Regions from separate parts of the Chryseobacterium sp. Chry.R1 genome, predicted to be linked through region 2. Evidence: riboswitches for the same ligand, from Rfam matches in the RefSeq annotation. Region 2 holds a riboswitch; each other region holds the start of a gene.
The links. A riboswitch is a leader RNA that binds a small molecule or an ion and turns the genes downstream of it on or off. The one in region 2 is predicted to bind S-adenosylmethionine.
Positions count from the first base shown of each region.

Region 1: it holds a riboswitch for S-adenosylmethionine, as region 2 does, so the genes downstream of both, AAEU33_RS02475 (alpha/beta fold hydrolase) here and AAEU33_RS03205 (TonB-dependent receptor) in region 2, are expected to answer to the same signal.
Region 3: it holds a riboswitch for S-adenosylmethionine, as region 2 does, so the genes downstream of both, AAEU33_RS06310 (TonB-dependent receptor) here and AAEU33_RS03205 (TonB-dependent receptor) in region 2, are expected to answer to the same signal.

Region 1 covers NZ_CP151793.1:516,432-527,007, forward strand. Annotated here, with positions in the region: gene AAEU33_RS02470 (O-succinylhomoserine sulfhydrylase) at 1-578, opposite strand, end outside; partial or broken gene AAEU33_RS02475 (alpha/beta fold hydrolase) at 694-3,233, opposite strand; SAM riboswitch class I at 3,297-3,405, opposite strand; gene AAEU33_RS02480 (glucosidase) at 3,595-6,201, shown strand; gene AAEU33_RS02485 (OsmC family protein) at 6,489-6,908, opposite strand; gene AAEU33_RS02490 (DUF58 domain-containing protein) at 6,973-8,295, opposite strand; gene AAEU33_RS02495 (MoxR family ATPase) at 8,400-9,431, opposite strand; gene AAEU33_RS02500 (DUF4350 domain-containing protein) at 9,493-10,576, opposite strand, start outside.
Region 2 covers NZ_CP151793.1:668,742-679,317, reverse strand. Annotated here, with positions in the region: gene AAEU33_RS03230 (LysM peptidoglycan-binding domain-containing protein) at 1-613, shown strand, start outside; gene fabD (ACP S-malonyltransferase) at 682-1,557, shown strand; gene AAEU33_RS03220 (GYDIA family GHMP kinase) at 1,569-2,471, shown strand; gene pckA (phosphoenolpyruvate carboxykinase (ATP)) at 2,602-4,218, shown strand; gene AAEU33_RS03210 (type II 3-dehydroquinate dehydratase) at 4,251-4,673, opposite strand; SAM riboswitch class I at 4,919-5,015, shown strand; gene AAEU33_RS03205 (TonB-dependent receptor) at 5,099-8,014, shown strand; gene AAEU33_RS03200 (RagB/SusD family nutrient uptake outer membrane protein) at 8,039-9,532, shown strand; gene AAEU33_RS03195 (RHS repeat-associated core domain-containing protein) at 10,107-10,576, opposite strand, start outside.
Region 3 covers NZ_CP151793.1:1,340,525-1,351,100, forward strand. Annotated here, with positions in the region: gene AAEU33_RS06300 (HesA/MoeB/ThiF family protein) at 1-680, shown strand, start outside; gene AAEU33_RS06305 (outer membrane beta-barrel family protein) at 780-3,002, opposite strand; SAM-I-IV-variant riboswitch at 3,202-3,300, shown strand; gene AAEU33_RS06310 (TonB-dependent receptor) at 3,606-6,362, shown strand; gene AAEU33_RS06315 (DUF5694 domain-containing protein) at 6,438-7,271, opposite strand; gene AAEU33_RS06320 (aconitate hydratase) at 7,433-9,700, opposite strand; gene AAEU33_RS06325 (bifunctional aconitate hydratase 2/2-methylisocitrate dehydratase) at 10,018-10,576, opposite strand, start outside.

The DNA.
Region 1 (10,576 bases), 150 kb from region 2:
TACTTGATAGGTTGTTGAAGATAAGGGGTGGCAAAACAATTATCTACAATGAAGATAAGATTATGTTTTTTTGCAATTTTCCCGAAAAACTCAAGATCCAGAATCTCAATTGCCGGATTAGTCGGAGTTTCCAGATATAAAATTTTTGTATTAGGTTTGATAAGCTTTTCAACATTTTCTGCATCTTCTGCCTTAAAATAGGTAGTCTCAATATTCCATTTCGGGAAATACTTTGTAAAAAGTGTGTGTGTAGATCCAAAAACAGACTGGCAGCTTACAATATGATCTCCGGCATCAAGCAGAGTTGCAAATGTTGAATAAATTGCTGCCATTCCGGTAGCAAAAGCATATCCCGCTTCCGCACCCTCCATTTTCACAATTTTATCGGTGAATTCAGTAACGTTTGGATTAGAGAATCTGCTGTATAAATTTTTTGATTTTTCTTCTGCAAAGCTCGCCCTCATATCCTCTGCATCCTGAAAAATAAAGCTGGATGTAAGATAGAGCGGAGTAGAATGTTCATCAAACTGAGTTCGTTCAGTCTGCGTTCTTATTGCAAACGTTTCAAAATTTTCCATATAGTTTTAATTTTAATATCATGTATCAATGCAACAGTTTACCAATGAATCGATCGAATCTGATCTGAGCCATTTTTATCGGCACACTGTTATATCGTTACATTCGTACATTGATTTATTTTGTTTCACTTACTCTTAAAATATCACCAAAAACACCTCTCGCGGTTACCTGTGCTCCCGCACCGGCTCCCATAATTACAATAGGGTTTTCACCATAGCTCTCCGTATAGATTTCAAAAATGGAATCTGATCCTTTTAATTGCCCTAATGCGGAAGTAGCCGGCACAGAAATTAATTTTACATCAAGTTCTCCTTTTTCTTTTTGAAGATCACCATGTAGATCGCCTACATATCGTAGAACATGATCTGCCTCCTGATTTTGTTTAATTTTCTGGTATTCCTCGTCCAATTCTCCCAATCTGGAAATGAATTCATTTTTGTCAATAGAAAGAAGGTTTTCAGGAATTAGATTCTGAATATTAATATCATTGAATTCATTAATCAGATCCAACTCTCTCGCCAGAATCAAAAGCTTTCTTGCAACATCATTTCCTGAAAGGTCCTCACGAGGATCCGGTTCAGTAAATCCTTTCTCCATTGCTTCTCCTATAATGGTTGAAAATTTCTCATCTCTAACTGAAAAATTATTGAAGATATAACTTAAAGAACCTGAAAACACGCCTTTAATTCTTGTAATATTTTCCCCTGACAGGTGCAATAGTTTAATGGTATCGATCAAAGGCAAACCTGCTCCCACATTGGTCTCATAAAGATATCGTCTGTTATTTTTATTCAACGTATATCTTAGTTTACGATATTCTTCTATTGGAAGGGTATTGAAAATCTTGTTGGAAGATACAAGATCAAATCCGTTCTCAGCTAAAGCATGATAATTCTTAACAAAATCCTTACTCGCCGTATTATCAACCACAATAAGATTCTCCAGCTGATTCTCTCTGGAGAAACTGATCAGTTCATCAACATTGGAAGGGCTTTCAGCAACTAAAACCTCATCATTCCAATTATGATCAAAGCCTTTTTTATTGAATGCTATTTTTCTTGAATTAGCAACAGCCACTACTTTAAGATCTATTTTTTTCCGTCTCTTAATTTCTTCGGAAGATTCCAATACCTGGTCAATCAGAGTTTTACCCACATTCCCATGTCCAATGATTGCAAGATGAACGGTTTTAGGTTTTTTGGATATTTCAGATTCAATGATATTCTTAGTTTTCTCATCCTGAGAAGAAGTAACTACAATATTTACTCTTTTTTCACTTGCTATCTGATTCAGAAGCAAAGGAAAAACATTATTTCTTGCCAGTTCCGCCAGTATTTTATTAAAATCTTCAGCTACAAACCCCAGAACTGAAACGTTATTAATACTATAAATCTGAGACACTGCTCCTGATTTCCTTTCCGCTTCAAATTCCTCAATCAGACAATTAACCGCATTTTCAGAATCGTTTTCGTGAACCAAAATTGATATTCCGTTTTCTATAGCCTGTTGTGAGATCACTCCTACACTAATCCTGGCTAAAGTAAGTGCTTTAAAAATTCTACCGTCAATACCGATTTCCCCTAAGAAATCTTCTCCTTCAAATTTGATGATTGATCTGTTCTTTAAAAATTTTATTTCGTTAACATTTTTCATCTGTTCATTCTTTATTGTTTAGCTTTATTACAGGTTTCTTGTAATTGTTCAGTTTCTTTCTGTAATAAAATGGTTTTAATGATATTATTTAATTGTTTGTATTCCATTAGGAAGGCATCATGCCCGTGAACTGAGGTGATCTCGTGATAAGAAATATTCTTTTTTTTACCTTTCAGTTTTTCAAAACACATCCGGATTTCGGAAGCAGGAAAGAACAAATCTGTATCAACGGAGATCAAGTGCATTCGTGCCTGTATATTCTCAAGCCTTTCTTCCTCGGCATTAATGTTCATCAGCAAATGATTCATCAGTTGATAAGATTTTAAACTAAATCTTTCATTAAGAGCTTTTCCGTGATATTCAAGCCAATCTTCCGATTCAAGTTTATTTTTTGCGGTATTGTATTTATTTTGAAATCTGTCGTTTAAAGATTGTGGGGTTCTATAACATAGCATTGCATGGATTCTTGCCTTTTGTAACGGAGCGTCATTTCCATTTAATAAAAATTTCTGAACCATACATTGCGCATGCAGCCAATCATGAGTTCTGAAATCACAGGCAATGGGAATAAATACTTCTGCAAGTTCCGGACGTTTAACCAGCATTTCCCATCCTATTCCTCCACCAAGAGAACCTCCGATAATCGCATATAGGCTTTTAATGTTAAGTAATTCTAGCCCTATTAAAAATATGCCTGCAATATCCGAAGGAGTAAACTCTTCATATTCTTCAATTAAAAAATCATCGTAACCATTTCCGGGAATATTGAAACACAAAACCGTATAGACATTGGTATCAACCACCTGGCCATCTCCTACTAATTGCTTCCACCAGCCATTTGTTCCCGATACATTGGAATTTCCCGTTAAAGCATGGTTGATTAAAATAACAGGTGCCGAAAACAGCTCTTTCCCGAAGGTCTGATAGCTCAACGGGATATTGCATTCCTTTCCGGAATTAGTTTGATACGAAAGATTAATATGTTTTAGTTCTGTTTTCAATTCTATTATACATTATTTATAATACAATTGAAAATGCCACAGGAAATGGCTGAAAAACTCAGTAAGTTATCTGTCCAAAAAATAATTTGGTAGAACGTAGCACCTTCTTCGCTTGCACAAAGGGTTGCTAAGGTTTCATCGGGTCTAATCCCTCAACCTTTCTTGATAACATTTTCAATATTTGAATGATCGAATGGTGCAAAGATATAATATTTTATTTAATTTTTTCATGAAAAAATTAATTTATTCTGAAAATCCCTGTAATCATTATAGTTACAAGGATGTGTTAAGAATTATTCAGATAGAAAAAATTGGAATTATTTTTCAAAAAAATTACCTTCGTAGTGAAAAATGATGAACTATGACTGCAGAAAAACAAAGATTACAGGATATAAAATGGAAAAACTGGGGGCCTTATGTAAGCAACAGACAATGGGGTAATGTTCGTGAGGATTATAGTCCCAATGGCAATGCGTGGAATTTCACCAATCATGATAAAGCTGAAAGTTATGCCTACCGTTGGGGTGAAGAAGGGATTGCCGGAATATCGGACACCAAACAGCTTTTTTGTTTCGCTCTTTCATTTTGGAACAAAAAGGACAAAATGATCAAAGAACGTTTTTTCGGATTGAGTAATCCCCAGGGCAATCATGGTGAAGATATCAAAGAGATCTTTTACTATCTGGACAACACGCCTACCCATAGTTATATGAAGATGGTGTATAAATATCCGATCCATGAATTTCCTTATGATCACCTGCTATCTGAAAACGGCAGACGAAGCAAAAAGGAAGCTGAATTTGAAATCTTTGATACCGGAATCTTTGATAATGATGAATATTTTGATATTTTCATCGAATACTGTAAAGCAGATGCTGACGATTTTTTAGTCCGTATCACAGTTTGTAACAGGAGCCAAAACGATGCACCTATTGTTGTCGCTCCAACAGCCTGGTTCCGTAACAACTGGAAATGGGGATATAATACTTATAAGGGGCAGCTAAACGCCTCATACGACGGCTGTATTGATATTAACCATGATAGTATTTCCATCAAAAAATTCTATTCAAGAAACACCGGTGCCAAAAGTCTCTTTTGTGATAATGAAACCAATACACCGAAATTATACGGAGCTCCTTTAACAGATAACACCTATTTCAAGGATGGTATAAACGATCACATTATTCATAACTCCAATACCGTTAATCCGGAAAAAAGAGGCTCAAAAGCCGCTTTTGTGATTGAAGAAATTATTGGTGGGGGACAATCAAAAACCTTTGATTTCAGGCTGTCGCCAAACGACACCGATGAACCATTTCATCATTTTGATGAGATTTTCAACACCCGGATTGCTGAGGCCAACGAATTCTATGAAGAAGTTCAGCACGATGTAACGAATGATGACGAAAGAAATGTTCAACGTCAGGCTTTCGCGGGGCTGTTATGGAACAAACAATTTTATCATTATAATGTTGGGAAATGGCTTAAGGGTGATCCTAATTTTGATGCACCGAGGGATTTCAACCACTATGTAAGAAATACAGAGTGGAACCACATGCACAATAAGGACATTATTTCAATGCCTGACAAATGGGAATACCCATGGTATGCTACCTGGGATCTCGCTTTTCACTGCGTTCCCTATGCATTAATTGATGCCCAGTTTGCAAAAAACCAACTTCTCTTGTTAACCAAAGAGTGGTATATGCATCCTAATGGACAACTTCCGGCGTATGAATGGAACTTAAGTGATGTAAATCCACCTGTCCATGCTTGGTCTTGTTTCAGGGTATTTAAGATTGATGAGAAGACCAATGGAAAACCGGATCTCCTGTTTCTGGAAAAGGTTTTTCAAAAATTACTTTTGAACTTTACCTGGTGGGTAAACCGTAAGGATAAAAACGGTAAAAATATTTTCGGCGGTGGTTTTCTAGGTCTTGATAATATCGGAGCTTTCGATCGTAATATGGAACTTAAAGACGGTGAGCATCTTGAACAGGCGGACGGTACAAGCTGGATGGCAATGTATGCATTGAATATGATGAGAATTGCAATGGAACTTGCCCAATACTATCAGGTATATGAAGACATGGCCATTAAGTTTTTTGAGCATTATCTTTACATCGCGGAAGCGATGGAAAACATGGGTGATGGAAAAGAAGGCCTTTGGAATGAAGAAGATGGTTTTTTCTATGATGTACTACAACTTGGGAACGGCGAAAGTGTTACGCTTCGTTTAAGAAGTATTGTCGGGCTTATTCCTTTATTTGCTGTGGAGATTATTGATCACGGATTATTGGAAAAAATGCCCAACTTTAAAATAAGAATGGAATGGGTGCTGAAAAATAAGCCGGAACTTACGAAACTGGTTTCCCATTGGGATGAAGAAGGTCATGGCAGAAAACATTTAATGAGTATCCTTCGTAAAAACAGACTAACAAAAGTCTTGACAAGAATGCTGGATGAAAAAGAATTTTTAAGTTCTTATGGGATCAGGGCCATGTCTAAAGTATATGAAGAAAATCCTTTTATTTTCTCTGTTCATGGGACAGAAAATGTGGTTTATTATACCCCCGCAGAAAGTGACAGCAGAATGTTTGGAGGAAATAGTAACTGGAGAGGCCCGATCTGGTTCCCTATTAACTTTTTGATTGTCGAAAGTCTGCAGCGTTTTCATTTCTATTATGGAAACAGCCTGAAAGTGGAATTACCGACAGGAAGCGGAGATAAAAGGAATCTGGATGAAGTAGCACAAAATATCAGTAACAGGCTATGTTCTATATTCCTTAAAGATGAACAGGGACAAAGAGCTTTTAATGGGGGAAACAATAAGTTTAATCACGATGAGCATTTCAAAGATTATATCACCTTTTATGAATATTTTCACGGAGATAACGGACGTGGAGTTGGCGCCTCACATCAAACAGGATGGACGGCAACGGTCGCTAAACTGATGAAACCGAGATAGAATAAAAATGTACCACTTTCTTAAGTGGTACATTTTTTTTATCAATTAATTAACCTTTAGTATTGAACATCATTGATGCCTTAATTTTAGCCATAAACTAAAACAAGCAACAAAAATAATAATTATAATAGATTATTGATAAATATTTCATATATTTACATCGTTAACCTTTAAGAAAATGAAACTCAATGTTTAAATCTTAAAGAAAGAAAATACCCTCAACAACACATAATAAGCATAAAGCCGGATTTTAACAATCCGGCTTTTTTATTTTGTTTATAACATCCTTAAATTTTTTCCCCATTTACAAATACATCATAACCGATTTCTACGTTAGGCTCCAAAGTTTTAGAAACAGAACAGTATTTATCAAATGATAACTGCGCTGCTTTAAAAGCCTTAGCAGGGTCGATGTTACCTTCCAAAAAAAACTGAACTTTAATTGATTTAAAAGGCTTAGCATCATCGACAGGGACTCTCTCTCCTTCTACTTCTGCTTTAAAACCTGTGATATCCTGTCTTTGTTTTTTTAATATGGACACGACGTCTATTCCACTACATCCTGCAACTGCCATTAAAACACTTTCCATGGGAGAAACTCCTTTAGCTCCAGGCTGCGAAGTATTATCCAAAAGAATGGAATTCCCTTGGGAATTTGTACATTCAAACAAAAAGTCATCGTTTATTCTATTAAGTGTTATTTTCATTGTTCTGTTTATATTATTAAATCCTAGAATTAATCTATGATGTATTAAAGTTATCTATGCAAAATTATAAAATTCCTCTTGCTTTGATCTCAAGATATTTATTGATAACGTCAATATTTAAATTTTCAGGAAGGGTATACACTGTATAAATACCATACTTTCGAAGTTCCTGTATGATTAGTTTTTTTTCAAATTCAAATTTTTCAGCAATAACTTCATCATAAATCTCCTGCATACTCTCCGGATTCTTATGAATTAAAGTCTGGAGTTCCGAATTCTTAAAAAATACAACGACCAACAAATGATTTTTTGCAATGCCACGCAAGTATTTTAACTGCCTGTTCAAACCATCCAGCGTTTCAAAATTTGTAAAAAGTAAAATCAGGCTTCTTTGGTTGATTGAATATTTTACATCCTGATAAAGGCGGTTAAAATCACTTTCAAAAAAATTGGTTTTTATATTATAAAGTGATTCCGAAATTTTCTTTAGCTGACCGGATTTGTTTTCTGCAGCTATCTTGTTTTCAGTTTTTTTAGAGAATGTCATCATCCCTGCCCGATCTCCTTTTTTTAATATAATATGAGACAGGGCCATTGTCGCATTGATAGAATAGTCAAGAAGACTTAACTCTTTAAATGGCATTTTCATGGTTCGTCCAGTATCAATCAGCATGAAAATCCTTTGAGATTTTTCATCCTGAAACTGATTAACCATCAAACGATTGGTCTTTGATGTAGCCTTCCAATTGATTGTCCTGATATCATCCCCGGGAACATAATCCTTGATCTGCTCAAACTCCATGGTATGGCCGAGCTTTCTGATTTTTTTGATACCCCCCAATAAGAATTCACTTTGAAGAGCCATTAATTCATATTTCCGTAAATGAACAAAAGAAGGATATGCCGCTAAATTTGCATTTTTCTGGAATCTATATCTTTTCGAAACAAAACCTATCGGAGAAGAAGTATAAACATTTAAGCTACCAAAATTATATTCACCTCTTTCTTTAGGCTCAAGAATATATTGAAAGAATGCATTTCTGCCGGGATCAATTTCTTTTCGAATTAAAAAATCCCTTTTCTGAAACTGAAATGGAATTTCATCGATGATTTTAGTATTGATCTTAAAACCATAATTATTTTTAATATCAATTTTTATTGGATTCTCATCACCATTTGATAACTTTTCAGGTAAGATCCTTTGTGCTAAAACACCTTCTTTTTGATTAAAAAGTAAAAGATAATCTACCATTGCAGCCAAAAAGCAAAGCAAGAGCACAATATGAGCTACATAAATAAAAATTGGAAAGAAAAAAGCCAGAACATAAAGTATCCCCACTCCAATGAGCGTAAAGAAAAAGCGATTATTAATGTATAAGTTTCTCATTTTTCAGGTTGTGGATAACAGATTTTATGGCAGCCTTATAAATCCACTACAAGGAATCTATTAATCTCTTCAACATTTTGAAATTTTATAATATCACTTATTATTTATCTTGGAATTTCTATTCCCTCCAGAATCTGTCTGATTATTTCGTCAGCACTTAAACCTTCCATTTCTCTTTCCGGCGAAACAATTACTCTGTGTCTCAGCACTGCATAACTGGCTTCTTTGATATCTTCCGGAGTTACAAAATCCCGCCCCCTTAAAGCCGCAAAGGCTTTAGATGCCGTAAGTAAGGCTAAACTTGCCCTTGGTGAGGCTCCTAAATATAAAAACTGATTTTCTCTTGTATTAACAATGATTTTAGCAATATACTCCATCAGCTGTGCTTCTACAATGATCTCTTTCACCAACTGCTGATAGTTTTTTAATTGCTGCGAGGTGATAACTCGTCCTACTGCTTCTGTTTTATCTTCGGTCCTGCTTTCATGTTGATTCTTAATAATCAGAACTTCCTGTTCAAGATTAGGATACCCAACATTTATTTTAAATAAAAACCGGTCTAACTGTGCTTCCGGAAGCCTGTATGTTCCTTCGTGCTCAATCGGATTTTGTGTAGCAACGACTAAAAACGGCTCCTCCATCGTATATCGGATACCGTCCATTGTAATCTGCCTTTCTTCCATTACTTCAAACAAGGCAGCTTGTGTTTTTGCCGGAGACCTGTTGATCTCATCAATTAAAATAAAATTGGAGAAAATAGGTCCTTTTTTAAACTCAAACTCCGAATTTTTCACGCTGAATACTGAAGTCCCTAAAATATCCGAAGGCATCAGATCAGGGGTAAATTGTATTCTGCTGAAATTTACATCAATAGTTTTTGCCAGCAACTTTGCTGTAATGGTTTTTGCAACTCCTGGAACTCCCTCAATGAGAACATGTCCATTTGAAAGGAGCGCTGCCAAAAGATGTTCTATCATACTCTCCTGCCCCACAATCACCTTACTTATTTCGGCTTTTACTTTTTCTAAACTCACACGGAGTTCAATCATATCGATTCTCGATTGAAAATCGTTTTCTTCTTTATCAAGATTTATAGAACTTTGATTTTCTAAATTTTCGTTCTCAAGGTTTTCCATACAATTTAATTTATCATTTGTCAATGTATCCGTAACCACAGTTACTACATCGTTATATTATTTATCGTATTATTTCATCCAGGATCGTATTCATTCTGGTGAGATCTTCTTTCATTACACTCGCATAAGGATCCTGAGCTTTCCGGATAAGAGCAATAGCTTCGGTAATTACCTCTATATTTTTCCCTGTTTTCAATTGCAGTTTCTTTGCAAACTCATTATCGAGATTCTGGGTATCTATAAGAAGATCCATTCTAACTTTATTCAGGAAATATTGGGCTTTTTTAGCCATCATATCATGAAAATCACCTTCCTGCAGATAAAGATTTCCGATACTTTTCACAAATTCCACAGAAGTATTTTTCAGAGGTTCTATTACAGGAACAATTCTCTGTTTCCTTTTCGCATTGAAAAAAATAAATAAGATCATCCCTCCTAAAAATACCCACCATGCATATTTCAGCGCTGGTTTTGACAGAATAAATCTCATAAAAAAGCGTGAAGAAGCCTTGGCATCTGCAGCTTCCACAAACCAAACGGTTTCTTTATCGTTAAGATACGAAAAAACATCCTGTGCATATTTTATATTTCCAGGTTTCAGAAGATAATAGTTGGTGAGAAAAAGGGGCTCACTATGAACGAAAATATTTCCCTTTCCCAACTTTACTTTTATAAAATTTGCCTGATCCGTGTTATTCTTTTCAACAGTCTTTCCTAGTATCTCAACACCGGGTTTAACATAAGAAAATCCTCTTCCAGACGGAAATTTATCTAAGTTAATAAAATCATTCTGATATTTCTTATCTGTAAGCTTTAACACATTCTGATCTTCAAAAGAGATTTGAGAAGCATAAAAGCCTATACTATCAGAAATTTCTTTTGGTATCCTGCCTGCAATCAACATAGCATCCGATCCTTTGGAGACTTCATTCAAGATACTGCGCCAGGATTCCCTGTCAATTTCTTTTTCTATTATTAAAATATTATGAGCCTGCTTTTTATTCTCATTATAATATTCATATGGTGTTTCAGCTATTTTCTTAAGCTGATTTTTAAAAAGATCTTTAGACTCTTTGTTAAATACAAATAACCCAAAAGGTGATTTTTCATTTGGATCAAAGTTCTTTCGCCAGTCTGTAACTTCC
Region 2 (10,576 bases):
AAAAACTGTATACTCGGATCAAAAAATTTATATAGTTGCAGACAGCAAAAAGGAAAATGCAAATTATATTAAAGCTGGTCTCGAAAAGGCAGTGAAAAATCCAAATGTAACAATTGTAAGTTCTCCTGCAGAAATTAAGGCAGACCAGAATATGATGACGGGACAATCTGCTCCTGTAATAGCTATTTTAGCGAGTGATAACGATAGTACGGGAGAGGCTTTTTCAAATAGAGTTATTGCCCTGACAAAAGAAGTACAGGGAATAAAAGCTTTTAGCCTGTATTATGCTCCAAGTTTTGAGAAAAAGGTAGACGACCTTAGTCAGGCGAGTCTGGTTTATTTAATGGACAGAAAAATCAATACGGACGGAAGTTTTGAAAAAGAGATTTTGGCAGCCTATAAAGGTAAATATTGCAAGACTCCTCCCAAATATGCAATTATTGGTTTTGATGTTGTCAATGACATGTTAACCAGAGAGAATAAAAAAGGAGAAATTTTTAAACAAATGAATAAAGTTCAAACTCAGCTTGCAACCAAGTTTGAATTTGTAAAGTCCAAAGCTAATGGAGCTTATGTGAATACTGGTTATCGTGTAATCCGATTAGTTCCTTAGTGAAGTACATTGGATGAAAGAAAATCTTCACATTATGTTTATATTTGCATAATATTTTAAATTATTAGATGAAAGCACTTGTATTTCCTGGGCAGGGTTCTCAGTTTGTTGGGATGGGAAAAGAACTATATGATTCTCGAAAAGACATAAAGGACTTGATGGAATCTGCCAATGAAATTTTAGGTTTCGATATTTTATCCCTTATGTTTAATGGGACAGAAGAAGATCTAAAGAAAACCGAGGTTACTCAGCCTTCTATTTTTATACATTCTGTAGCTGCTTTAAAAGCTGTAAATGGACTTGGTGCTGAAATGGTAGCCGGTCACTCTTTAGGAGAATTTTCAGCATTGGTCGCTAATGGAGTTCTGTCTTTTGATGACGGTCTTAAATTAGTTTCTGAACGAGCAAAAGCAATGCAGGAAGCTTGTGATATTAATCCAAGCTCAATGGCTGCAATTTTAGGATTGGAAGATGCCAAAGTTGAAGAAATTTGTGCACAGATCAATGGGATTGTTGTTCCTGCAAATTATAATTGTCCTGGACAACTTGTAATTTCAGGAGAAACTGCTGCCGTAGAAGAAGCTTGTATTAAATTGAAAGAAGCGGGAGCAAAAAGAGCATTATTGCTACCTGTTAATGGGGCTTTTCATTCTCCATTGATGCAACCTGCACAAGAAAGATTGGCCGCTGCTATTGAACAAACTAAATTCAGAAAAGCAACGATTCCAGTTTATCAGAATATTACCACGACTGCAGTTACAAATCCTGACGAAATTAAGAAAAACCTGATTGCTCAGTTAACAGGTCCTGTAAAATGGACACAATCTGTTCAGAATATGATTAAAGACGGAGCATCTAACTTTGTAGAAGTTGGACCAGGAAAAACTTTACAGGGATTGATCAAGAAAATTGATAGTTCTGTAGACGTTGCTTCGGCAATCTAAAAAATAAACAAATGGGCGAAATATTTTCACCGGGAAAGCTCATGCTTACTTCAGAATATTTCGCTATAGATGGAGCTCTTGTCCTAGCGGTACCAACCAGGCTGGGACAAGAGTTTTTCTTTGAAGAAACGGAAGATGGGAAATCATTGGTTTTTTGGGAAGCTTATCATCAAAATAAACTATGGCTGAAAGTGATCATTGATTATTCCTCTTGGAAAATCCTTGAGACAAATATAGCTCCCAGTGCCGAATTTCTTATAAAAACGTTGAAAAACGTCCAAAAGCTTTCTACTCGTAAATTCCAGAATGCAGATTCATACTTTTTAAAAACAAATCTACAGTTCCCTTCCGATTTTGGATTGGGAAGCAGTTCAACATTAATGAACAACCTTTCTGTGTGGGCTGATACAGATCCTTTCATGCTAAATAGTCTAAGTTTGGGTGGAAGTGGTTATGATATTGCTGTCGCAAAGGAAAAATCAGCAGTTTTGTATCAGAATAAACCGGTAATACAATATAAAAGAATAACCTTTGATCCTATCTTTAAGGACGACTTGATTTTTATCCATTTAAATCAAAAACAAGACAGCAGGGAAGCAATCGATCTGTATAAGTCCAAAATAAAATCCCGTAAACTGATCGAAGTATTTTCTGCCCTTACCAATGAAATTCTATTATGTAATGAATTAAATGATTTTTGTCATTTAATGACTGTTCATGAAAGAAAAATTTCTGATTTTCTGAATATTCCTACCGTTAAAGACAAATTCTTCTCCGACTGTCCGGTTTTTGTGAAAAGTTTGGGTGCCTGGGGGGGAGATTTTGTAATGAGTGCCAAATTTAGGGGCTTTGAGGACTATTTTCGGGGAAAAGGTTTTGCGACTATTTTTGAATGGGCTGATATAATTGCTTGATATTTAACAATTTGCCGTTCTGTTTTTTTCTTTGTCATTCTGACTTATATCATTATATTTAACCACCTGTAACACTAAATTAATATTTAATTTTGTTGGACTAAAAAAAGAAATAGAAAATATAAGTAAAATGAAACACGCTAAAATCATCCAGGATTTGCAAAAATTAGGGATTAAGGGAGACTACGAAATAATATATAATCCCTCATATGAGGAATTATTTCAAGCAGAAGTTTCTCCTGAAAATCAGGGTTTTGAGAGAGCTGAACTTACGGAATCTGGTGCAGTATCAGTAAAAACAGGAATTTTTACTGGCCGTTCTCCAAAAGACAGATACATTGTTCAGGATGATGTTACAAGAGACACAATTTTCTGGGATGGCAAAGTGAACTTGCCTACAACAGCAGAAATCTTCAAGTCTTGTAAAGAATTAGTGCTAGACCAACTTTCTTCTTCTAAGAAAATTTATGTTGTTGATGCATTTTGTGGAACAAATGCTGACACAAGACTTAAAGTGAGATTCATCGTAGAAGTTGCATGGCAGGCGCATTTCGTTACTAATATGTTCATCCGTCCATCTCATTATGAGCTGGAAAACTTTGGAGAACCTGATTTCACTGTTGTGAACGGTTCTAAAACAACGAATCCGAATTGGGAAGCTCAGGGACTAAATTCCGAAAATTTTGTAATGTTCAACCTTACGGAAAAATTACAGATCATTGGAGGAACCTGGTATGGAGGAGAAATGAAAAAAGGAATGTTTGCAATGATGAACTATTACCTTCCGCTAAAAGGAATGGCATCTATGCACTGTTCTGCAAACGTAGGAGAAGAAGGAGATGTTGCTTTGTTCTTCGGCCTTTCCGGAACAGGTAAAACAACTTTATCCGCTGATCCTAAAAGATATCTTATTGGTGACGATGAGCACGGTTGGGATAACAATGGAGTTTTCAACTATGAGGGAGGTTGCTATGCAAAAGTAATTGACTTATCGGAAGAAAAAGAACCGGACATTTTCAGAGCAATTAAAAGAGATGCTCTTCTTGAAAATGTTGTTGTAAATAATGGTGTTTCCGATTATACTGATAACTCAATCACTGAAAACACGAGAGTTTCTTATCCGATTTACCATATTAACAAAATTGTACTGCCTTCTAAAGCTGGGCATGCTAAGAAGATCGTTTATCTTTCAGCTGATGCATTCGGAGTATTACCTCCGGTTTCAATTTTAGATGAAAATCAGGCTCAATACCACTTTTTATGTGGATATACTTCTAAATTAGCAGGAACTGAAAGAGGAATTACTTCTCCGGAACCTTCATTCTCTCCGGCTTTTGGTGAGGCATTTCTTACGTTACATCCTACCATGTACTCTAAAACCTTGATTGGTAAAATGAAAGAACATGGAGCAAAAGCTTATTTGGTAAATACAGGATGGAACGGTACAGGAAAAAGAATCTCATTAAAAGATACAAGAGCCATTATTGATGCAATAATTGATGGATCTATTGAGAACGCCCCTAAGGCGCAAGTGCCTATTATGAACTTGGAAATTCCTACTTCTTTACCTAATGTTTCAGAAGGTATTCTGGATCCAAGACATACATATAGTGATGCTTCAGAGTGGGAAGAGAAGGCTAAAGACTTAGCATCAAGATATATTAAGAATTTTGAACAGTATTGTAACACTGAAGAGGGGAAGAAGCTGGTTGCTTCCGGACCTCAATTACAAGAACAAACAATATAAGAAAAGCAAAGCCTCATCATTGATGAGGCTTTTTAATGTATTAAAACATCCTGAAAGCTTAATAAAGCCAGTCTGTATCCTTGCATTCCAAAGCCGGATAATACAGCGTCCGTGTGAGCTGCTGTTACTGACTTTTGCCGGAATTCTTCTCTTTTATAGATATTGCTAATATGTACTTCAATCTTAGGCTTCTGTATATTCTTTAAACAGTCGGCTATAGCATAAGAGTAATGTGTAAAAGCCCCCGGATTGATAATAACAGCATCAAAATCATCTTCCTGAAGCCTGTTAATTAATTCTCCTTCAATATTCGATTGATAATAGTTCAGTTCGTAAGAAAGGAATTCATCTTTTAGTTTTTCCAAATATTCATCCATTGAAATTATTCCATAAATTTCAGGCTCTCTTGTACCCAGCAGATTAAGATTCGGTCCGTTTATGATTAAAATTTTCATAACATAAAATTAAAAAGTTTTTTTCGATTAGTGCGGATATTTTACGGGTTTTATTTGAAGAAAATGTTTTACATTATTTTTAATGATATTTCTCATGTTTAAAAATTTAACATTTTCTCTAATGGTTTATTAACAGGTGTTTTAAGTGAAAATTAAGTTAATTTTTGAGAATTTAAAATAAAAAATAAATTAGTCTACTTGTTTTATAGACTAATTGTTTTTAGATTTGCAACCATATTTCGATCGGCTTATAAAGAAAGATGGAGGGAACTGACCCTACGAAGTCTTAACAACCTGCATGATGCAAGGTGTTACATTCAGCCTTTTAAGGAAAAATAAGCATTTGGTTAAATCAATTTCTTGATGCCCTTTGCTGTGTTTTCCGCAAAGGGTGTTTTTTTAATATTTAACAAATAAAATTGATTATGGTTAGTAAAAGTTTATTCAAAGCTGGTGTTTGGATTTCACCCGGTGCTTTGTTTTTCTTAGGCATTATTAGTGTTAATGGGCAGGAGATAAAGCAGAAGAAAGATACGCTTAGGGAAAAAGATATTGATGAAGTCGTTGTGGTAGCTTACGGTAAAGCGAAAAAGACGAGTTACACAGGTTCTGTAGCGACGATCTCCAGCGAAAAGATTAATAATCGGCCGGTAACCAATATTACAAAAGCTTTGGAAGGGCAGGTAGCGGGATTGCAGGCAGTAAGTGCTTCTGGCCAACCGGGTGCTACGGCAACAATCCGTATCAGGGGGATCGGATCTATTAGTGCCTCAAGTAATCCTTTATTCGTGGTGGATGGAATTCCTTTTGATGGAAATATCAATTCTATCAGCCCAAATGATATAGAATCAATTAGTGTTTTGAAAGATGCTACGGCAAGCTCTCTGTATGGATCAAGAGGTGCTAACGGAGTGATTATTGTGACTACAAAGTCAGGGAAAAAAGGAGAATCACGAATCAATTTTAATATCAGTCAGGGATTTTCCAGCAGGGCTGTAAAGGACTATGAACAGGTTACCACGGACCAGTATTTTCAATTATATTGGGAAGCAATGAGAAATGGATATAAATCAGGACAGGTTTCAGCACAACAGGCTGCACAAATGGCCACAGATAATCTTGTGAATAACCTGGGCATCAATCCATATGGTTCTAACTATGCAAAACCGGTAGGGACAGATGGAAAACTGCTGCCTGGAGCAAGGCCTTTATGGAATGATGACTGGAGGGATATACTTCAAAGAGTGGCTTCAAGAAACCAGGTTGATCTTGATTTTAGTGGCGGAAATGAAAAAGGAAACTATTTTTTCTCATTGGGATATCTTGATGACAAGGGTATTGCCATAGGATCCGGATTTACAAAATACAGTACAAGATTGAAGATTAATAATGAAGTGAAGAAATGGTTAACTGTTGGAGCAAACCTTAGTTATACCAATAGTCTTCAGGAGGCACCACCATCTTCAGATTCAAGAACTGATAATATTATTAATGCGGCCAGAGTAATTCCTTCTTTTTATCCATACTATGAAAGAAATCCAGATGGAAGCTATAAGCTTGATGCTAACGGAAATACAATTTACGACTTCGGAAAGTACAGGCCGACAAGTGCTTTGCAAAATCAAAATGCAGCCGCAACTTTGCCATTGGACAAAAATGAAAACAGGGAAGATAACTTTTCAGGAAAAGGGTATTTGGATTTTACGTTCTTACCGGAATTAAAATTTAAATCCAGTTTTTCAATTGACCTGGTAAATTACAATGGGCATTATTATTCAAATCCGCTGCTGGGGGAGGGTAGTGAAATAGGAGGTTCGGTGACCAAGACAAATTCACGGACATTATCTTATACAACCAGTAATATCTTGACCTATGATAAAAAATTCAATCAGCATCATTTCAATATTCTAGCCGGACAGGAGTTTTATCATTATGAGTATCAGACGATATCCGGAAGCCGAAGTCAGTTTTCTTTACCTTATTATTATGAACCGGATGCAGCGGCTTTATTAGGAGGTTTTAGTGGTAATAGTGATAAATTAGGTTTACTGAGTTTTTTAGGTAAAGCAGAGTATGATTTCAATAACACTTATTTTATTTCCGGATCTGTAAGATCAGACGGATCTTCCCGTTTTTCACCTCAAAACAGATGGGGAACTTTCTGGTCAGTAGGAGGTTCATGGAAGGCGTCTAATGAGCAATTCATTAAAAATCTAAATTTCTTTAATCAGCTAACCCTTCGTGCGAGTTACGGAGGACAGGGAAATGATAAGTTGAGTACTTATTATGCTTACCAAAGTCTTTACGCATTTTACAATAATCTGGGAGAAGGAGGAACAGTTGCTAGCAGGCTTCCCACTCCTGATCTTAAGTGGGAAACCAATCTTAACTTGAATGTGGGGTTGGAGTTTGCTATTCTTAAAAACAGGGTTAAGGGTAATGTGGAATATTTCCAACGTCAAAGTAAAGATCTTTTATTTGACAGGCCTTTGGCTCCCTCTCTTGGTTTTAGTGGTTATTCAGCGAATATTGGAGAACTGAAAAATACAGGTTTTGAATTTTCATTATTCACAACTCCGATTAAAACGGACGATTTCCAATGGGATGTTGATGTTAATGTAACAACCCTAAAAAACAGAATTACGAAACTTCCTAAAGGTCCAATTGTAACAGGAACTAAATTATTGCAGGTTGGCGGTTCTGTTTATGATTTCTTTATTCCGGAATGGGTTGGAGTTGATCCAAGTAACGGTGCTCCGCTATGGAAATATGTTTATCAGGATGCCAATGGGAATACAGTAGAAGGAACAACTTCCGAATATGCAAAGGCGACAAAAACATTACAGGGTTCTTCTTTGCCTAAATTTTCCGGTGGAATCACTACAAATATTACATATAAGGATTTTGATTTATCCGCGCTGCTAACTTTTAGTGTTGGAGGAAAAATTCTTGATACAGATTACACCATGTTAATGTCAAATGGAAGCAATGCTGGAAGGGCATGGAGTGCAGAGATGTTAAACAGATGGACGCCTGAAAATCCCAATACGGATGTTCCGGCTTTAAGTACAACGACAAATAACTGGACTTCAACGTCCTCAAGGTTTTTATACTCGGGGACTTATGCCAGATTGAAAAATGTGAGCATCGGATATACCTTACCTTCAGATTATTTCGGAAGACTGGGACTGAAAAAGTTCAGAATTTATCTTCAGGCTGAAAACCTTTTAACTTTCTACAAGCACAAAGGAATGGATCCCGAGCAAGCTATAGATGGTACCACTTATTACAGATATCCGGCAATGAGAACAATAACATTCGGTCTTCAGGCTACACTTTAAGTTTATATTAAAACAATCAAAACAATGAAAAAAATAAAATATATATCATTTATACTTATTGCAGCTTTCTCTTCTACTGCGTGTACTAATGATTTGGAAACAGCTCCTACTAATCAGGCTAATGAAGCTGAGATATTCAAGACAGCTGAAAGTGCTGAAACGGTGATTAATGGGACATGGGCAAAATTCAATGATGACGGGCCTACCTATGCTAACATTGGCTATTCAACAGTATTACGGGCCAGCGATGCTATGGGTAGTGATGTTGCTGTCCTTACTAATAAATATGGCTTTGCATCGGCTTACGCTTTTACCGATTTAGTGAATAGTACCGGAAGTCGTTCTCAATTTGTATGGAGTTTATTATATTCTGCAATCAATAACATGAATAATGTGATTAGTCGTATTGATGGAGTAGAAGGAAGTCAGTCTAAAAAGGATCAGGTTAAGGGCCAGGCAAAAGCTTTACGTGCTTTTTGTTATTTGAATTTAGCAAGCCTTTATCAGTTTAGTTATTTAAAAGATAAAAACGCTTTGGTAGCTCCAATTTATACAGAACCAACAACCATAAATTCTGTAGGAAAAAAGAGAGCTAGCCTTGAAGAAATGTATACTTTGATTAAAAACGATCTATCAGAGGCAGGACTTTTATTAGCAAATTATACAAGAAATAATAAGGATAAAATTGATAAGTCTGTGGTATATGGATTGTTGGCCAGAACTTACTTAAATACGGGTGAGTGGACTAAGGCTACTGCTGCTGCTCAAATTGCAAAAGCTAGTTTTCCGTTGATGGCTCCCGAAAAGTATAAGGACGGGTTTAATGATATTACCAATGGGGAATGGATCTGGGGACATGGCCAGACGCAGGAACAATCAGGGGAAAGTTATGCATTCCACTACTTAGATGTTTCTTCATCAGGAAGTTACTACTACAGTTTTATGGCAGATCCTTATTTTAAAGATTTATTTGACACCAATGACATCAGGTACCAATTGTTTCAATGGGACGGACTTCCCGGAAGGGAAGGTCTCTTGAGATATGCTAAATTTAAGTTTAAAGCCAATCTCATTGCTGACATTGTATTCATGAGATCAGCTGAAATGTATTTGATTGAGGCTGAGGCAGAAGCCAGAAATGGGAATGTAACCAATGCTGTAGCAGTTTTAAATCAACTGAAATCAGCGAGACAGGCTAATCTGTACAGTGGATCTTTAGCCCAGAATGATGTGATCAAAGAAATCCTGATCGAAAGAAGAAAGGAATTGTTTGGAGAAGGATTTTCATTGTCTGATATCATAAGAACTCAGGGAACTGTAGTAAGAAAACCTTTTACTGATTCCAATGGTCAGCCAATTAAAGTACAAGTAACAACTCCGGATGGAACTGTAAAAACAGTGAATGGAAGAGGACATTCTGTATTTTCTTTTCCTGATCAATCTGCCTTTGCACCAAACAGCAAGTATTATTTGTTTACGATTCCGCAGAAGGAGGTGGAGAATAACACGAATTTGTGAGGAAGTAAATAAGGGTGTTAGTTTTATGGTTATTATTTATAATGAGAATCTTATTAAAGAAGATCTTTTTTAATTAAAATAAAAGGTTGTCTCGGCGAGGAGACAACCTTTATTTTATATATTCTATTAGAAGATCTACATTAATTTTTGTACTATTTTCTTCCTAATGAAAAATATAAAAATGAGCGAAATAATTTTCAAAAATATTAGTATTTCATCTACTTTCAAGTGATTATCTAAATCATATTCATAGGCTATATATGATGTACATTGACTTACAATCAGTAAAAACTGGAATATTGTAAATATAATAAGTGATATTTCCGCCACATCATATCTGTTAAGCATCGACATGTGAATTCCCAAAAGTTTTTTTGTTATTCTATCCGCATATCGCATCATTACAAACCCAATCCCAATCAATATTAAATAAAAAATAAGGGACGATATCATACCATTATTGATTCCAAAATTTATTATTTTATAAATGGAAAGAAAAATATAATTAAATATTATATATAAAGCTATTATATATATAGTTATACTGATTGAATAAAATACATTTTTCATAATATTACTTTATTAATGGATATTGATTTATCCCACTGCCAGCTGCGGGTAAATGAAAAGTGTAATCGTAGGTCGCTTTACCAAAAGGATGAAACGGAACAACTAGAGAAGTATTCATATTAGTTGCACCTACATAGGATCCTGTTACTTTTACATTAAAAACCATAGTTCCGGAAGGTAATACAAAATCTGCTCTGCCTATATAACTATAACCTGATGGACGAAAATCATTCACATCTTTTAAAATATTAAGAGCCTTTTCATATCTGAAGGTAAAAATCCCATAAGGAGAACTTCCCTGTATTACTACAGATCCTTTATACAATTTTGTAATATTTGTATTTCCACTGCTACCATAGGCTACTACAGAAAGTTTATTTCCAATTAGATTCATAGTACCTTTGATTGTATACCAATCATAATCGGCTACATATGGATCTTTTTCTTTTCCACTGACAGAACCAAAAGGTAATG
Region 3 (10,576 bases), 670 kb from region 2:
GCCGTCAAATTTTTATTGATGAGATTGGTACTTCAGGGCAACGAAAAATACTTAATGCGAAAGTGCTTGTTGTGGGGGCTGGTGGATTGGGGAGTCCTGTTATTCAATATTTGGCAGCGGCAGGAGTTGGCATTTTAGGGATCGCAGACTTTGATAAAGTAGAGCTTCATAATCTGAACAGGCAGATCATTCATAATGAAAAAAGTGTCGGGATATCCAAAGTGTCCAGCGCAGTACAATTTGTTGAAGCACTTAACAGGCATATTACTATTATTCCCATTGATGAAAAGATAGATCTTTCAAATATTGAAAGGATAATTTCCAGATATGACCTGATTGTAGACGGATCAGATAACTTTTCTACACGGTATTTAATTAATGATGCTTGTGTGAGACTAAAAAAACCGGTGGTTTATGGAAGTATTCTGGGCTTTTCCGGTCAGGTGGCAGTATTTAATTACAGAGAGAGTAAAAACCTGAGGGATCTTTTTCCTGAACCACCGGTGGATGAAGATACCCCGGATTGTGATAGTTTAGGTGTTCTGGGATCATTACCCGGAATAATAGGAAGTATGATGGCACATCTGAGCCTGAAAATAATTACAGATCTTCCTGTGAATACCAATCAGCTGACTTTGGTCGATACTCTGGACTGGAGATTTCACACCATCGATTTTTAATTATATTGTTTTTAAATAAATCGGGCAATAAGAATATTCTTACTGCCCGATTTTATGATAATTGATATGTTGATGTAGTATTAAAAGACTATAACCTGATTATTTACTATCCTGTTGCATTACCCCTCCGTTATCCTCTTTCTTGCTGCTGTTTAAGATATTCGGATCCTCTTTAGCCAGTTTGTTTTTGGTTGGGATCTTGTAATTAATGGAAAGTCCGAAATTTCTTGTGTCATATTTTGTTCTCAAAGTAACCGCTTCTCCGGATGGCGGATTAGAACGGACCTGCATTACCTGTCCGTTAAAAATATCATTAGCAAAAACAGAAACAGTAAGACGGTTATCCAAAAACTTTTTAGTCAGTGTAATATCCAGTGAATTGCTGAATGGTTTTTCTGCTGTGAAGTAGAAATAACCTGCTTTTGGCGTCAGGTAGCTGTAGTTTGCTGTTAGCTTAATCTGTTTAGGCAGAATAAGTTGGGTCATCACATTGAAAATCCAGAATCCTTTGTTGTTTAAATTATCAATATCATGTTTCTGATATCCGGCATACAGATACATAAAATTGATTTTGTCCGGATTAAAATCAAACTTCATGATTTCGCTCATGGGCTTACTAAAAATCATGAAAGGGACAGGAAGCCCTACATTGAAATTGTGGATCCTCATGCTGGAAATGTTTATCTGCTCATTAAACAGGTTTTTTCCATTTTTTCTGATGATCTGTGCAACCTGATTTTTAGCAGAACTTACACTATATCCGATGAATGCATAATCAAAGGCAGAAAGTTTTACTTCATAATTGTTAAAGATCGTAGGCTGCAGATTCGGATTTCCGGTAACCTGGGTATTCGGTCCCTGAAATGTAGTGTTATTGGGATTAAGTGCAGAAATACTTGGCAGACTGATCTTCTTGTTATAGTTTGCTGAAACAGAAACCTGATTCATAAAGCTGTACTGAACACTTGCATTTGGAAATAATTTAAACTTATTAAAAGGGATCAGATTTTTCTGAACTATTGCACCGGTACTGTCAATCACCCTTGTAATTCCAGAGATGTCATAATTTTCAGCCCTGGATCCTAATGTGAAATCGAATTTTTTCAATTTAGCCTGGAACTCAAGATAGGTGGAAGCGGTCTGTCGTTGATAGTCCAGATTGGTCAAACCTCTGCTTTGGGTATCGAAGTTTTGTTTTTCATATAATCCACCGAAACTTACCTTTCCTCCATCAAGGATCTTGATGGGCTGCGAATAATCCACTTTAAAATTAGCAATTCTCATGTCAGATTCATTGTTCAGTAAAAGACCATCCGAAAATCTTGGAAAGTTTTCGTTAGGATTGATGTAACTGATATCTCTGAAAATATTATTCTGATCAAATTTACTCGTTGATTTGGTATATCCGAACTGGAAATCCAGTTTTTGAGATTTATCACTAAAGCGTTTCTGATAGGTTATTACCGCTTCCTGTCTCAAATTATTCGTGTAGGCGGCATCAAATGCATGAAAATATCCTTCCCTGATACTGTCTTTAACAGGAATGTACGGTAGGTCAGCAAAACCGTTACTATCTGTGTAATTGCTGTTTTTATTATGATAGATATCGTAATTTAATAATAATCTGTCCTGTCCCAGATCAAATGTTAAGCCCGATTTCGCGAAATAACCACGGCCGATTCTATCCGTATTGCTTAATAATAAATCATTTTGATTCGAATTCAGCATACTTTCCCGATAGTTCTGTCCGATGTTCAGCTGCCATCCGAAATATTTATTACGGGCGTTTAAATTTAAAGAGTTGCTGGTTCTGCTTCTCAACTTACCGTAGTTGGTAAATGAATAATTTCCTGAATAAGTTGCCGTAAGATATTTATTGGCATTTTTGTTCGTAATGATATTCATAATTGCGCCCCCGGAAGTTGCCGGGAATTCAGCGCCAGGTTGAGTGATCACCTCAATTCGGTCTACAGAATTGGCAGGCATCCCTTCCAAAAATGAATTAAGTTCATTGGAAGTAATGTTTAAGGGGCGTCCGTTAAGATAAACATCAAGGATCTTTCCCTGATACATCATACCGGCAATATCAGTAGACACCAGACCCGGAAGTTTTTTGATACCCTCTAAAACATTTCCGTTGTTCAGCTGGGGCTGTTCTGAAAAATCAAAAATAGTACGGTCTGCCTTTTGTTCAACGGCTTTTTTAGTTTTGGTAATTACAACGCCTTCGATCTGCTTTTCCTTGACCTGGTTGTTGGTTTTTTCCTGAGCCTTTGTGACAATAATGCTTAAGGAAAATAAAACGAGTACAATTTTTTTCATAATGGTTTTTACTACTACTCAGTTAGACGTTTAAAATAAAAAAATGTTACAAGGAAAGTTTTTAGAGGGTTGTTTTATTCCATGAAATACCTCACAATAGGATATAATTATATTGCATCATCATACGGCTTGGTTTTGCGATTAATTTAAAAATTTTACAAATTATTTTTTTATTTGTAAAATAGTTATATCTTTGCCTCACAATTATCAAGAATCTCATAGATGGGATAGCAACCTGCAAAACAAGCAAGGTGCTGAAATAGATAAGCCGGCAAGCTCCGGAAAAAATGTTTTTCTATTCATTCCCATCTTACAATTTTTGTTTAAAATTTAAAATCAATGTTTAAGAACAGGGAAAATTACAGCACAATGAATTTGACTTTTTGCCCGGCAGATATCGAAGCAAAGCTTCTGTATGCTGGTGATCACTCATGGCATTTCGTGATGTGTATGTGTTGTTGTTCTTAGCCTCTGGTTTCTATTAACTAATAAAATCGTTTATCATTTTTCTTTTAGCCTTGTGTTTTCAAGGTTACAGGATACTTTTTGCTTAAAATTTTAAGCAAACAAAAAAATTATAACAAAAATTTAAAAATAAAACACATGCGCCATTTTAAAAATAGAAGTATCATTGCTTCGGCCACTTTAATTTCGACGTTTTACTTCGCCCAGTCTGATACTCTAAAATCAAAAAAAATCGATGAGGTTGTTCTTCTCGGTTCAAGAGGATCAGGTAGATCATTAACAGATACTCCGGTTCCGGTAGACGTTATTAACATTTCAAAAATATTGAAACAAAGCCCGGTTAATAATATAAGCCAGGCTCTAAACTATATTGTCCCTTCTTTTTCCTCCACATCGCATACTGTAAATGACGGGACGGATTTTGTGGATCCTGCACAGTTGAGGGGTTTAGGTCCCGATCAGGTTTTAGTTTTACTTAATGGGAAAAGAAGGCATCAGTCTTCACTCATCAATGTAACCCTTACACCAGGTAGGGGTTCGGTGGGAACAGATCTTAATGCGATTCCTGCTTTTGCTTTAGATAAAATTGAAGTGCTTCGGGATGGTGCTTCTGCTCAATACGGATCTGATGCTATTGCAGGAGTTGTCAATTTAGGTCTTAAAAAAAGATTGGGGCTATCCGGTCAGTTATTTTTGGGAGGATATGCTTCACCGGTTACCAACAATTTTTCCGGTGGACTGGATGGAGAAACCATCTCTTTAGACCTGAATTATGGATTCAAACTTGGAAAACAGGGGTTCTTCAATATTACTACATCAACCCAATACCGGGATCCTTATTCCCGAGCTGGTGTGAGGAATGGCGATATATACAATGCCTATAATGCTATTAACTACAGGGCTGCTCAAGATGGGATAGATATAGACGGGCTTTATAAGAATATAAATAATACTTCCAATAGCCAGCAAATTATCAATACGATTAAGCAGTATGCAACAAAAGTAAATTATTTTTCATCTGATTTACAGAATAAAATTGCAAACGCCAATAATATTTCAACTTTACAGGGTTTATTAGGAGGGGATGTTACCAATGATGAACTTGCATATAGAGGACTTCAACGGAAAGATTTCAGTATCAGGGCTGGACAATCGAAATTGCAGTCAGCACAGGTTTATTATAATTCAGAAATTCCGATTAATGATGACTGGAAGGTGTATTCTTTTGGAGGATATAGCTACAGGCTTGGGAATGCCGGAGGTTTTTTCCGTTTGCCTAATACCGAGAGAAATATCAATTTTATAACACCCAACGGATATCTGCCGCAAATTGAGTCTACCATTAATGATTATTCATATGCAGCTGGGATCAAAGGAAAATGGAATGACTGGAATATAGATCTCAGTAACACTTTTGGAAAGAATACTTTCAATTTTGGAGTTGTTAATACTTTTAATTCTTCATTGGTCAACAACTCTCCAAGAAGATTTGATGCAGGTGGACTTGAGTTTTTGCAAAACACCCTAAACCTTGACTTTTCCAAAAAGTATGATGTATTGCATGGGCTGAACATTGCATTTGGAGGGGAATACCGTTATGAAAATTATAAGGTGAATGCCGGTAACGAGAATTCTTATGCCTCTTATGATATTTATGGAAATGTAGTGACCGTAAATACTCCAAAAAATGAGCTTGTGACTGATTTTTTTGGCGTAACAAGACCTGCCGGTTCCCAGGTATTTCCGGGATTTAGTCCGGATAATGCTGTTTCCGGAAATAGAAATAGTGTGGCCGGATATGTAGATGTGGAGCTGGAACCAACGGATTGGTGGCTGGTAGAAGGTGCTTTGCGCTATGAAAACTATTCAGACTTTGGATCTACCTTTAATTATAAACTAGCGACTAATGTGAAGTTGGCTGATAATTTTAATTGGAGAGGTGCTGTTTCTACAGGTTTTAGAGCCCCTTCATTAGCCCAGATCTATTATAGCTCAACATCAACCTTAATTCAACAGGGTAATACTACCCAGGTAGGAACTTTTAGGAATAATTCCGAGGCTGCACAGGCGCTTGGGATTCCAAAACTGAAACAGGAAACCTCTCAGTCGTACAGTACAGGACTTACTTGGAAAGCTCCAAATTTAAATCTTGTGGTTACAGCAGATGTTTATTATATTAAAATTAAAGATAGAGTAGTGCTCACTGATTTGTTTTTCAGGCCTAAAGGTACTATAGGTGTAGATTTTCCTGAAGGATCGGATCAGGCGATTCTGCAGGATGCTTTTGACCTTGCAAGAGCTAGTGCCGCCAATTTTTTTGCGAATGCTGTAGATTCCCAGACCAAAGGGCTTGATCTTACCATTTCCCAGACATCCAATTTAGGTTCAGGAATTAATCTGGAAAATAACTTTGGGCTCAATCTGAATCAGACCAGAAGAATAGGAAATATCCATGCCTCTCCAAAATTAGTTAGCCAGATAGACAGTTACTTTTCTGAGCCCAACAGGATTTACTTTGAAGAAGCCGTACCTCGGGTAAAAGCAACTCTATCCAATAATCTTAGAGTTTCAGGATTTAATATTTTATTGAGGAATTCTTTCTTTGGAAAAGTAACCGACGCTGATGTATTGGATGCTAATTTTGATGGTGTAGTAGGAAAACAGGAACACTTTGTATTGAATAATCGTTTTGTAACAGATCTTTCAGTAGGCTATGACTTCAGTAAAAATATATCTGCAACCATTGGAAGTAATAATATATTCAATGTGATGCCTTCTAAAAATCCACTAATCAATTCCCTGACAGCAGATAATCAGTTTGTATACTCCAGACAGGTTTCCCAATATGGTATTGGAGGGCGATTTCTGTTTGCAAGGGTAGAATTTAAGTTTTAAATGCTCTGGAAGCTTTGAAGCATAAACCCATATAAACAAAGGCAGAGATTTCAACTTAAATCTCTGCCTTTATATTTATAAAGAAGAAAATTCTGTGAACTCATATTCTGCAGAGCAGGTTAGAAGTTGTCTGAGGACTGCTGCATGTCCGTTTCCTACGATTACAAGAATCCTGTCGTCACTCTGATGCGGAATATTCTGTATATTACGGAATATTCTCAGATTCCTGCTATACCAGTTCATGGCAAGTATATCAGCTCCGTCATAATCCCTTAATTTAAAATCTCCACTCAGATAAGCGCCATATCCATATTCGTGATATTCTTTGCTGTTAAGATATTGGAAGGTGTTCATAAGTGAGCTAAAGTTTTTGGCTTCTGAATGATTATAGAAATCAGTAAAGTTTTGAGAAATAGGGTCGTCACTTTTATAATCATATCCCTCTGTAAGTTTCTTAAAATACAGTGAGTCAGTCTTTCCAAACTTTTCCATAAGATCTTCTAATATGGAAGAGGCGTCTACACTGAATAGTTCATTGATCTTTAGTTCATTGGCAATTCTCATGGCAAGCTGATACCGTTCATCTCTTTTATCATGGTGTTTTCCTTCATTATACTCTTTGAGTTTTTGATTGGCGTTCCATTCGGGTGAAGCTTCAATAGCAATCTTTGTTGGTCTGAACTTCTTAATATAATTTACCAGATCGGTAACCTCTTTGGATGTTTTAGGAGATAGTACATCGATCTGGTCCTGTTTTTTGATTTTGTGGGCATCCAGATTAGGATAATCAAAATGGAATGAACCAACTACTAATACTTTTGTTTTTGGGGAAGGGAAGAAATCTGATGGTTTTTTTTGGGCCTGAACAAAGCAGGAAAATAATAGAAGAGTGTAAAGAAGTGTTTTCATGATATTTTATTACTATTCTTAAAACAACTTATTATATAGATTTATTACATATTCCTATAAAAATTGAAGGTTATCATATAAAGTATATATATAGATATAGATAGATAATAAAAAAAAACATCCCGGTCGGGATGTTTTTTTTTATCGGGGCATAAATAGATTTATGCCTCTTGCTGTTTAATAAGATTCAATGCTGAACCAGCTTTGAACCAGTCGATTTGTTGATCATTATAGGTGTGGTTAGCCATAATAATATCCTTGGTTCCGTCAGCATGTACAAATTCGAGTGTTAACTGTTTTCCGGGAGCAAACTGATCTAAATCTAAGAAGTTAACAGTGTCGTCTTCCTGGATTTTATCATAATCTGCCTCATTAGCGAAAGTTAATCCCAGCATCCCTTGTTTTTTAAGGTTGGTTTCGTGGATTCTTGCAAATGATTTTACCAATACTGCTTTTACACCAAGGTGTCTCGGCTCCATTGCTGCGTGTTCTCTTGATGATCCTTCACCATAGTTCTGGTCTCCCACAACAATGGTAGGAATACCTGCCGCTTTATAAGCTCTTTGAACAGCCGGAACTTCACCGTATTCACCCGTTAATTCGTTTTTAACATGGTTTGTTTCCATATTATAAGCATTTACTGCTCCGATTAACATGTTATTGGAAATATTATCAAGGTGTCCTCTATATTTTAACCATGGTCCGGCCATAGAAATGTGGTCGGTTGTACATTTTCCGAAAGCTTTGATTAAAACTTTAGCACCTGTAATATTTTTACCATCCCATGCAGGGAATTCTTCTAATAACTGAAGTCTGTCTGATGTAGGGCTTACCTTTACTACCACTGAAGAACCATCTTCAGATGGAGCCTGATACCCATTGTCATCTACAGCAAACCCTTTTGCCGGCAACTCAGATCCTTTCGGTTCGTCTAGTTTAACCTGATCTCCATTTTCTGCAGTAAGTGTATCGGTAATAGGATTAAAGTCCAGTCTTCCTGAAATTGCTACAGCAGCTACCATTTCCGGTGAAGCTACGAAAGCATGCGTATTCGGGTTACCGTCCGCTCTTTTTGCAAAGTTCCTGTTGAAAGAGTGGATAATAGAGTTTTTCTCTCCTTTATCAGCTCCCTCTCTGTCCCATTGCCCTATACAAGGTCCACAGGCATTTGTAAAGATTCTTGCGTTTTCAAATTTTCTGAATGAATTTAAGAAACCGTCTCTTTCTGCAGTGAATTTCACCTGCTCGGATCCCGGATTGATACCCAAAATAGCTTTAGGTTTTACTCCTTTTGCTACAGCATCTTCAACAATAGAAGCTGCTCTTGACAAATCCTCATAAGACGAATTGGTACAAGAACCGATCAGTGCCCATTCAACCTCTAAAGGCCATCCGTTAGCTTCTGCTTTTGCTCTGAACTCAGAAACAGGAGTTGCTAAATCCGGAGTAAATGGTCCGTTTAAGTGCGGAGCCAGCTCTGAAAGATTGATTTCAATTACCTGATCAAAATATTGTTCAGGATTTGCATATACTTCGGCGTCACCCGTAAGATGTTCCGCAATTTTATCAGCAGCATCCACAACATCCTGTCTTCCTGTAGCAGCCAGATATCTTCTCATGGAGTCATCGTATCCGAAAGTGGAAGTGGTCGCACCAATTTCAGCGCCCATATTACAGATGGTTCCTTTACCTGTCGCAGAAAGAGATTCTGCTCCTTCTCCGAAATATTCAACGATGCATCCGGTTCCTCCTTTTACAGTAAGAATTCCTGCTACTTTTAAGATCACATCTTTTGCAGAAGTCCAGCCACTCATTTTACCGGTTAATTTTACACCGATTAACTTAGGCATTTTAAGCTCCCATGCCATTCCTGCCATTACGTCTACAGCATCAGCACCACCTACTCCGATGGCTACCATCCCAAGTCCTCCTGCGTTTACCGTATGCGAATCAGTACCGATCATCATACCGCCAGGAAAGGCGTAATTTTCCAGTACTACCTGGTGGATAATACCGGCTCCAGGTTTCCAGAAACCGATTCCATATTTATCACAAACAGAACTCAAAAAGTTGAAAACTTCAGAGTTTTTATTAATACCTTCCTGTAAATCTGCTTCTGCACCTACTCTGGCCTGGATCAGGTGATCCGCATGGGCAGTAGAGGGAACGGCAACTTTGGCTTTGCCGGCTTGCATGAACTGCAAAAGTGCCATTTGTGCTGTTGCATCCTGCATAGCTACTCTATCCGGAGCAAAATCTACGTAAGAGCTTCCTCTTTCATGTGCTGTAGTTGCATTTCCTTCCCAAAGGTGGGTGTATAAGATTTTTTCTGAAAGTGTAAGAGGTTTTCCAACGATTTGTCTTGCCGCAGCAATTCTTTCAGGGTAACGCTCGTACACCTTTTTGATCATATCAATGTCGAAAGTCATATCTATTTTAATTTTTCTTTTTCAATTTTTTTTCCGGATTTAATTTAAAAATAAGAAGCGGAAATTCTTCGAGTGCAAATCATCAAATACTATTCCTACCTTCCAAAAATGGCATAAATAAGATGAATCATTACTATTTTTAATACCTATCAAGTTAAGGAAAAAATAAATTTTGAGCTGTTGACCTAGGTTAAAATAATTCTATTCACTCTTAAATGGAAAGATTCTAAATAAAAAAGAAAGGTTTCAATCCAATAGATTGAAACCTTTCTTAAATTATCATATAAAAGAGTCTTTCGACTTATTATTTCAAGCTCTTAATGACCCACCTGAACAAGTTCTTTAATAGGTGGAGCAAATTTAGTAAGGTCAATACCTTCAACTGCAGCTTTATATTCATCTATATTAGGAATTCTTCCAATGATAGAAGATAGAACGACAACAGGTGTTGATGCAAGCAGGGATTCTCCTTTTTTACGTTCTGAATCTTCAACTACTCTTCCCTGGAAAAGACGGGTAGAAGTTGCCAGTACAGTATCTCCTTTAGCTGCTTTTTCCTGATTACCCATGCAAAGGTTACATCCCGGGCGTTCAAGGTACATTACGTTTTTATATTCTACACGGGCTTCTCCCTTAGGAGCATTATCATCAAATTCGAAGGCAGAATATTTTTCCAGTAGTTCCCAATCTCCTTCAGCTTTAAGTTCATCAATGATGTTATAAGTGGGAGCAGCTACTACAAGAGGAGCATTAAATTCTACTTTACCTTGCTGTTTTTCAAGGTTTCTTAGCATCTGGGAAACAATTTTTAAATCTCCTTTATGAACCATACATGATCCTACAAATCCAAGATCTACCTTTTTCTCTCCTCCGTAA